Regions from separate parts of the Arthrobacter sp. YD2 genome, predicted to be linked through region 1. Evidence: predicted binding sites of a transcription regulator. Region 1 holds the regulator's gene; the other holds the start of a gene.
What was found. Region 1 encodes Rex, which represses fermentation and respiration genes when NADH is low (regulators of the CRP and FNR family bind a similar motif). Its sites were predicted from a motif close to CTTGTGAANNNNTTCACAAG; they were not measured.
Positions count from the first base shown of each region.

Region 2: the regulator Rex is predicted to act here: its motif matches at 2,624-2,643, upstream of QWJ37_RS15380 (queuosine precursor transporter).

Region 1 covers NZ_JAUHHB010000001.1:733,420-737,626, forward strand. Annotated here, with positions in the region: gene QWJ37_RS03610 (HAD-IB family hydrolase) at 119-931, opposite strand; gene QWJ37_RS03615 (glutaredoxin family protein) at 998-1,249, shown strand; gene QWJ37_RS03620 (redox-sensing transcriptional repressor Rex) at 1,249-2,007, shown strand; gene QWJ37_RS03625 (hypothetical protein) at 2,004-3,275, opposite strand; gene QWJ37_RS03630 (hypothetical protein) at 3,878-4,207, opposite strand, start outside.
Region 2 covers NZ_JAUHHB010000004.1:130,125-134,331, reverse strand. Annotated here, with positions in the region: gene tgt (tRNA guanosine(34) transglycosylase Tgt) at 1-1,082, shown strand, start outside; gene QWJ37_RS15390 (hypothetical protein) at 1,128-1,358, opposite strand; gene QWJ37_RS15385 (hypothetical protein) at 1,404-1,622, opposite strand; gene QWJ37_RS15380 (queuosine precursor transporter) at 1,736-2,473, opposite strand; gene QWJ37_RS15375 (TetR family transcriptional regulator) at 2,687-3,340, shown strand; gene thiD (bifunctional hydroxymethylpyrimidine kinase/phosphomethylpyrimidine kinase) at 3,453-4,207, shown strand, end outside.

The DNA of each region.
Region 1 (4,207 bases):
GCCCGTCAGTCCCTTGTGGATAGGCGGGCTCCGGTTTTTAAGCCCCGCGCCGTCGGTGGACCACTCACGGAGATGCCACCGCTAAGCGCGGGACGGGAGCAGGCCCAGACCCGAACGGTTAGCGCGAACGGACCCAGCCCAGGCCGCGCCACAGGCCGTAGGCCGCTCCGGCGACTGTGGCCGATTTCAGGCCCAGGGTCGCGGCACGGCGGCCGGAACGGAAGTCATAGATGGGCCAGTTCCGGTCCCGGGCGTGGCGGCGGAGCCGGGCGTCCGGATTGATGGCTACGGGATGGCCCACCAGGCTCAGCAGCGGCACGTCGTTATAGGAGTCGCTGTAGGCCCAGCAGTTCTGCAGATCCAGCCCTTCCTTCTCTGCCAGGGCCCGGACACCGGCTGCCTTCGCCGGGCCGTGCAGGAACTCGCCCACAAGGCGGCCGGTATACAGCCCGTCGGTGACCTCGCTGACCGTGCCCAGGGCGCCGGTGAGGTTCAGCCGGGAAGCGATGACGGAGGCAACCTCCACGGGTGTGCCGGTGACCAGCCAGACCGGCCGGCCGGACTTCATATGCTGTTCGGTCAGGGCACGGGTGCCGGGCCAGATCTTCGAGACAATCATCTCGTCATAGACCTCTTCGCCGAGCGTCCGGACATCTTCCGAGGACAGGCCGACAGCGAAGGCCAGCGCGGCGTCCCGAACGGAATGGACGTCCTTCAGGTTCTCGCCCTGCAGGATGAAGCGCAGTTGTTTCCGGGCGAAGCCCGCGGCTTCGCGGAGGGTAAAGACTTTGCGCTGGTACATCTTGCGGCCGACGTGGAAAAGGCTTGCTCCGCGCATGAGCGTGTTGTCGACGTCGAAGAAGGCGGCCTCACCCGGTCTGCCTGCCGCGCCAGTGGTTCCGTTGGCTCGGACAGCAGTGGATCGGGGCATAATCCGAGTCTACGCAAAACGCGGCCCGAGCGCGGAAAAACGGGACTTTGGGGCTATTTTGGATTCATGAGTGAATCCGCAGCACCGGAAGTTGTCCTCCTGACCAGGCCGGGCTGCCACCTGTGCGAAGATGCCCGGGTGGTGCTTCAGCGTGTGGGGCAGGATCTGGGAGTTGCCTGGCAGGAGCGCAGCGCGGATGACGAGCCTGAACTGGCCGCCCGCTTTGGCGAAGAGATTCCCGTGCTCTTCATTGACGGCATCCAACGTGATTTCTGGACCATTGACGAGATGCGGCTGCGGCGCCTTTTGGAGGCGTGATGGATCCTGACGAGGCCCGTTCCGGCGAAGCCGCCGGGTTGCAGCCCGTAGCAGCCGGCACTGGCAGGCCAGCGGCCGGCACGGCAGGGTCAAAGAGGCATATTCCGCCGGCTTCCCTGGCCCGCCTCACCATCTACCTGCGGGCCCTGTCCGTGATGCTGACCGACGGCATTGAGCGGGTTTCCTCGGAGGAACTCGCCGAAGCAGCTGGCGTGAATTCCCCGATGCTGCGTAAGGATCTGTCCTATCTGGGCTCCTACGGAACCAGAGGAGTTGGATATGACGTCTCCTACCTGAGCGGACAGATATCCGCTGCTCTGGGGCTAACCCTGAACTGGCGGGTGGCCATTGTCGGTGCCGGCAACCTTGGCCGCGCCCTGGCCGGGTACCCCGGGTTTGGCACACGGGGTTTCGAGGTGGTGGCCCTGTTCGACGCGGATCAGACGATGATTGGCCAGGAGGTCGGCGGACTGAAGATCCGGCCCGTTTCCGCGTTGGAAGCGGAGCTCGAGAAGACCGAGGCGAATATGGCGGTTCTTTCGGTGCCTGCCGAGGTTGCGCAGGAGCTCTGTGACCGGTTGGTTGCTTCAGGAATTACCAGCATCCTCAGTTTTGCTCCCGTGGTGCTTCAGGCTCCCAAGAATGTCCAGATCCGCAAAGTGGACATGGCCACGGAGCTGCAGATCCTCGCCTATCACGCGCAGCGGGCCCAGGTATCCGAGATCGCATCGGATGCCCGCGCCCGCCTGGCACGCTAGCTGCTGCCGCGTACGGTGCCTGTCTGCAGGGTGCGCGGACGGAACCAAGGTGCCGCTCCCTTTGTGAACGTTGCCGCCGCCCCGGCCGCGGCGAGGCACGCCGCGGCGAGCTGCCATCCCGTGCCCAGGTTGATGCAGTACAAAAGCGCGACAGCGGCCAGCACGGCGGAGGCCACCCGCGCCCACCGGCGTTTGTCCCGGACCAAGGAGGCAAGCAGCATCGCAATCCCGAAAATCACCACTGCGTAGGCGACGTCCACGGCCGCAAGGATCCGGCTATACAGGGATGCGTTGAAGCCGTAGCGCTCCAACAGGCCTAGATACGGCGGCAGGGTGTCACTGCCCGGGAGCCGTGCAACGGCCGCCAGCGTGGCCATCAGGTTCATGATGCCCGCGCCGGCGATCAGGGCATACGCGGCAACTATGACTGGAACGGGGTTGCCGGTATGGGCCGGAAGCCTGCGTTGCAGGCTGCGCGCCACGGCAACAACCCGCGTCGATGCCGCGCTGGCGCCGGCATGAACCCGCGCGGCTCCGGTGCGGGCAGTGTTGGACGCGCGGACGGCAGCTGCATGGGCACCTGCACGGACGCGGACAGCTCCGGCGTGGACGTGGTTGGCGGTGGTGCGTGCGCCGGTGCGGACTTTAGCGGCTCCGGCGCGGGCGGTGTTGGAGGTGCGGACGGAGGCTGCGTGGGCGCCGTCCCGGACACGGACGGCTCCGGCGTGAACGTGGCTGGCGGTGGTGCGTGCACCGGTCTGGACCCGGACAGCTCCTGCACGGGCGGTGTTGGAGGTGCGGACGGCAGCTGTGTGGGCGCCGTCCCGGACGCGGACGGCTCCGGCGTGGACGTGGTTTGCGGTGGTGCGTGCGCCGGCCTGGACCCGGAGGGCTCCGGCGCGGGCGGTGTTGGAGGTGCGGACGGAGGCTGCATGGGCACCGTCCCGGACGCGGACGGCTCCGGCGTGGACGTGGTTTGCGGTGGTGCGTGCGCCGGCCTGGACCCGGAGGGCTCCGGCGCGGGCGGTGTTGGAGGTGCGGACGGAGGCTGCGTGGGCGCCGTCCCGGACGCGGACGGCTCCGGCGTGAATGTGGCTGGCGGTGGTGCGTGCACCGGCCTGGACCCGGACAGCTCCTGCACGGGCGGTGTTGGAGGTGCGGACGGAGGCTGCGTGGGCGCCGTCCCGGACGCGGACGGCTCCGGCGTGAACGTGGCTGGCGGTGGTGCGTGCGCCGGCCTGGACCCGGGCACCCCCGGCGCGGACCATACCGCGACCCCACAGATACGCAGCACGCGCTCCCTCGCGGAACCACGCGTAGGCACTACCCAGCCCGGCCCCAACCCAGGTAAAAGCCGCATGCAGCCCGGTCCGGAACCAGGCGAAGGCTGAGCGCAGTCCCGCGCCGATCCAGGCGAAAGCGGCCCCCAGGCCTGCACCAAACCAGAGGAATGCAGTGCGTGGTCCACCGGCCGGCCAATCCGGCAGTACAGGTTCAGTCCGCTCCGGAGCGGCAGGAGGCCGTTTGTCCCCATCCACCGGTGTCCGAAGGTGGAGCGGGCGCCTCACGGCCAGGACACCTTCCCGGTCGCGCGCGGGAGGAGCGGGAGGATCGTGCTGCTGCGGCGCGTGGGGGAGTCGGGCGTCCTCTGCCGGCGTCTGGGAGTTGGGTGCTTGAGGGTTCGGAAGCAGTGCGGCCATGGTCATCCTTCACAGCGGAACGGCACCCTCCGGTGAACTTGGCTCTCACCGGGGGAGGACATAACGCTACGCGGGCATAACCGGCATGTGACCCCTCCGGGCTGCTTCCCGGGCCTGCGGAGGTGAAAACTCTCCATCGCCCTTTTGAGTTGTTTTGGCGACCGGCACCGTCAGTACGGGTAGGGCGGTGCAGAACGGAAGTATGGTCTTGACGCGGGCAGATAGAGCAGCACAATCCCGGCGATCCCCAACAGGCTGGAGAGCAGCGCCAGGAAGCCCAGGGGGGAGCTGAAATACGTGCCGGCGGTGGTGACGATGCTGATCAGGGAGAAGGCGGCAAAGACGGTTCCCAGGATGCGGGCCCAGTTCTTTCCACGCCGCACCATCAGCCCGATCAGAATGTAGAAGCCCAGGCCGATCACGGCTACCACAATGCCAAACGAGACGAGGAAGGAATTGACGCTCTGGCCATCCATTCCGCCGTCCGTGATGGTCTGCTG
Region 2 (4,207 bases), on a different contig from region 1:
TGCCGGAGTCCGTGGCGGATCTGGGGGCCCAGGCGGTGCTGGCCAACGCCTACCACCTGTACCTGCAGCCCGGCCCGGACATCCTGGACGAGGCCGGCGGCCTGGGGAAGTTCATGAACTGGTCCGGACCCACATTCACCGATTCGGGCGGTTTCCAGGTCATGAGCCTGGGCGCAGGGTTCAAGAAGGTCATCAATATGAACGCCGACGGCACCACGCATGCCACCGGCGCGGACGACGACGTCGCGCCCGGCAAGGAACGGCTCGCGCATATTGACGACGACGGCGTCTGGTTCAAGTCGCACCTGAACGGGGATAAGCACCGGTTCAGCCCCGAGATTTCGATGCAGGTGCAGCACAAAATCGGTGCGGACATCATGTTCGCCTTTGATGAGCTGACCACGCTGATGAATTCGCGCGGCTACCAGGAAATGTCCCTGGAGCGGACCCGGCTGTGGGCGCTGCGGTGCCTGGCCGAACACGCTCGGCTCACCGAGGAACGCGTTGGCAAGCCCTACCAGGCCCTGTTCGGGGTCCTGCAGGGCGCCCAGTATGAGGATCTGCGGCGCAAGGCTGCCCGCGATCTGGGTGCCATGGACTTTGACGGCTTCGGCCTGGGCGGTGCCTTCGAGAAGGAAAACCTCGGCACGATTGTCCGCTGGTGCACCGAGGAGCTGCCGGAGAACAAGCCCCGCCACCTGCTGGGCATTTCCGAACCGGATGACATCTTCACCGCCATCGAGAACGGCGCCGATACCTTTGACTGCGTCTCCCCCACCCGGGTGGCCCGCAACTCTGCGTTCTACACCCCGTACGGGCGCAAGAACCTCTCCAACGCGAAGTACAAGAAGGACTTCGGTCCGCTGGTGGACGGCTGCGACTGCTACACCTGCACCCACTACACCCGGGCGTACATCCAGCACCTGTTCAAGGCCAACGAGATGGTCTCCCACACGCTGATCTCCATCCACAATGAGCGCTTCACCGTGAAGCTGGTGGACGATGCCCGGCTGTCCATTGAGGACGGGACGTTCTTCGACTTCAAGGCCGAGGTCCTGGGCAAGTACTACAGCGGCACGTAGGTTCCCTGCCGCTGCAGCACCTGGCGCCGGGGTTTACCCGGCAGGCTAGTTCCAGGCCCGGGGCAGCGGCTCGTTGTCCTGGTCCGGCTCACCCGTCGGGTTCTGCTGTTCAGCGCCTGGATCCTCCGCGCCGCCCGTCGGGGAACCGTCCGCGTGGCCTGCCTGCTGCTGGCCGCTTTCTGCGTCCTCGTCCTGTCCGGGAACCGGCGGATCAACTATCTGCAGCTGTTCCTCAGCCTTGGTCTCATTGTGTTCGAAATCTTTGTCCTGGGGCACTGTGTCCTCCTGTGGATTATTCGAAAAAGCCGGGGTATCCGGCGGTTATGAATTGTCCGGCTTTGCCAGGGTGTCTTCGTCCTCTTCGAGGGCGGATTGGGAATCACGCTCGGTATCGCCGGGGCTGGAATCCTCGCGGGATTCCTCGATCAGTGCCTTCGTGACCTCGTCGTTGAATTCATCCCGGGTGCCTGCCAGGTTTTCATCTGCTGCCTTGGCGCCGGGGTTGGAAACCGGTTCTTCAGTGTTCATGCCGTTGCTCATGCTTTTGCTCCCGCCGTATCGGTGAAGGTAAACGCGTGCGTTCCCCTACCCTTGCACATCACGGGACGGATTTCTCCCCGGCAGGGCAGGCCCCGGGAGAGCGTATTCGGAGCCTAACGCCCGGCCGCGGACTCCAGCTCAGGTGCGGCGTACGTTGGTTCACGCCGCTTGATGACCTTGATGACGGCGGCGGTGACGGGCACAAACAGGAACTCGACCAGGGTTTTGTAAAGGAATCCGAAGATCACGTAGTTCAGGAACCCGGCGGCGTCGGTAATCCCGATCACCGGTGCCGCCACGGCGCAGAAAATCAGGGTGTCCGCGAACTCCCCCACACCGGTGGAGGCCATCAGCCGTCCGGCCAGGGCTTTTTCCCGGAACCGTTCCTTCATCCGCACCAGCACCAGCGAGTTCAGCAGCTGGCCCGCAAGGAACCCGAGCAGGCTGGCCAGCACTATCTGCCAGACCGGGCCCAGCGCCACCTCCAGCGCGGCCTGCTTTTCCTGCCCGTAGGCATCATCGAAACCGGGCAGCGCAATGATGATCGCGAAACTGACGACGGCGAGCAGCGCCATGCCGAATCCGGTGAAGATCGCACGGCGGGCAGCCTTAAAGCCGTACACCTCGGACACCACGTCGCCGAGGATGTACGCCAGCGGGAACAGGAAGAACCCGCCGTCGGTGACAATCTCCAAACCGCCCGGCAGGTCAAAGTGCACGCCCTTGCTGGCGCCGATGTTGGAAATGACAATCACCACGCACATCAGCGTGAGGATCAGGTCATACTGGGAGCTCCCGCGGGAGGCGTAGATTGCAGGGGTTTTTGCAGCTGCCCGTGGCTGTGCAGTCATGGCATTTCCGTTTCGGTAGTGGTTCGCCTGGCGTCCGCCGGCTGTATTAGCACTGTGCCCGCTGCCCCGGGCAGCCCCGCAGGGCCGCATCCATTCTGCCATGTCCGGCCGCCCGTCCGCTCCGGCGTATATTTCCCCATCCGGTACCGCTTTTTGAACGTGTTCAAAACTGTGGTCTACTGAACGCTGGAAATACTGCATAAGGGAGCATCATTGGCCGTCACCGTCAAGAGCGAACAGACGCGCCGGCTCCTCATAGACACCGCGCTGCACCTGTTCACTCGCCAGGGCTACGAAAAAACCACCATGCGCACCATCGCACTGGAGGCGGGCGTCTCCGTGGGCAACGCCTACTACTATTTCCGCTCCAAGGATGACCTCATCCACGAGCTGTACCGCTCACTGCAGGATGAGCACCGGTCCCTGGCCCTGCCGCTGATCCGCGAGGGACAGAACCTCGGCGAGAACCTCGCGGTCATCCTGGGCACCTGGCTGACCACCCTTGAGCCTTACCACGCCTTCGGCGCACACTTCCTGCGCGATGCCATGGCACCGAACCGCCAGGCCGACGCCGCCGTCGGACGCGGGAAGTCCATTGCCCTTTTCCGCCAGGCGGTTACCAGCGCCCGGCCGCAGCCGCCGCTGGCCATCCGCGATGACCTGCCTGAACTCCTCTGGCTTGTCCACATGGGCATCAGCCTGTTCTGGGTCTATGACCATTCCCCCGGGCAGCGGCGCTCCCACCGGCTGGCTGCGAACCTTGCCCCGCTGATCGCCAAACTCGTTATCCTGTCCCGGCTTCCCGTGGTCCGGAACATCGTGGAGGACGTGGTCTCGCTGCTGCGCGGCATCCGCCGGGATCCGTAACCGAACGACGGCGGCAGCGGCAGGTGTGCCGTCACGGCACGCGCCGGCGGCGTGCCGTCAGCGCATAGCGGACGGGTGGCAGCTTCTCCCGTTTTGGGTGGAAGATGGACCCATGTCTGCAAACACACACTCTTCCGCGGCCACAGCTCCGGCCGTCACGCTGACCATTGCCGGTTCCGAGGCCACCGGCGGTGCCGGTGCCCAGGCCGATCTGAAGACGTTCCAGGAACTGGGCGTTTACGGGATCACGGCCCTGACCTGCATTGTGTCCTTCGACCCGAAGGACTCCTGGAACCACCGCTTCGTGCCGGTGGATCCGCAGGTCATCGCGAACCAGCTCGAGGCCATTACTACGGCTTATGACCTGGATACCGTCAAAATCGGCATGCTCGGCACCCCGGCAACCATCGACGTCGTTGCCAAGGCACTGCAGGCCCAGGACTGGAAAAACCTGGTGCTGGACCCGGTTCTCATCTGCAAGGGCCAGGAACCCGGCGCGGCCCTGGACACGGACCAGGCACTCAAGGCCCAGATCCTTCCGCTGGCAACCTTCGTGACCCCCAACCACTTCGAATCCATGTCCCTTTCCGGCATGGATTCCATCGAGACCGTTGAGGACCTGAAGGAAGCGGCCCGGCGCATCCACGAGGCCAGCGGCGCGGTGGTGCTGGCCAAGGGCGGTGTGCGGATGGAAGGCGACGACGCCGTCGACGTGTTCTACGACGGTGAAACCATGGAGGTGCTGCGCGCGCCCAAGGTGGGCGATGTAGCTGTCAGCGGCGCCGGCTGCACCCTCGCTGCCGCCATTACCGCCGAACTGGGCAAGGGCGCCACCCCGCTGGAAGCGGCAAAGACCGCCAAGGCCTT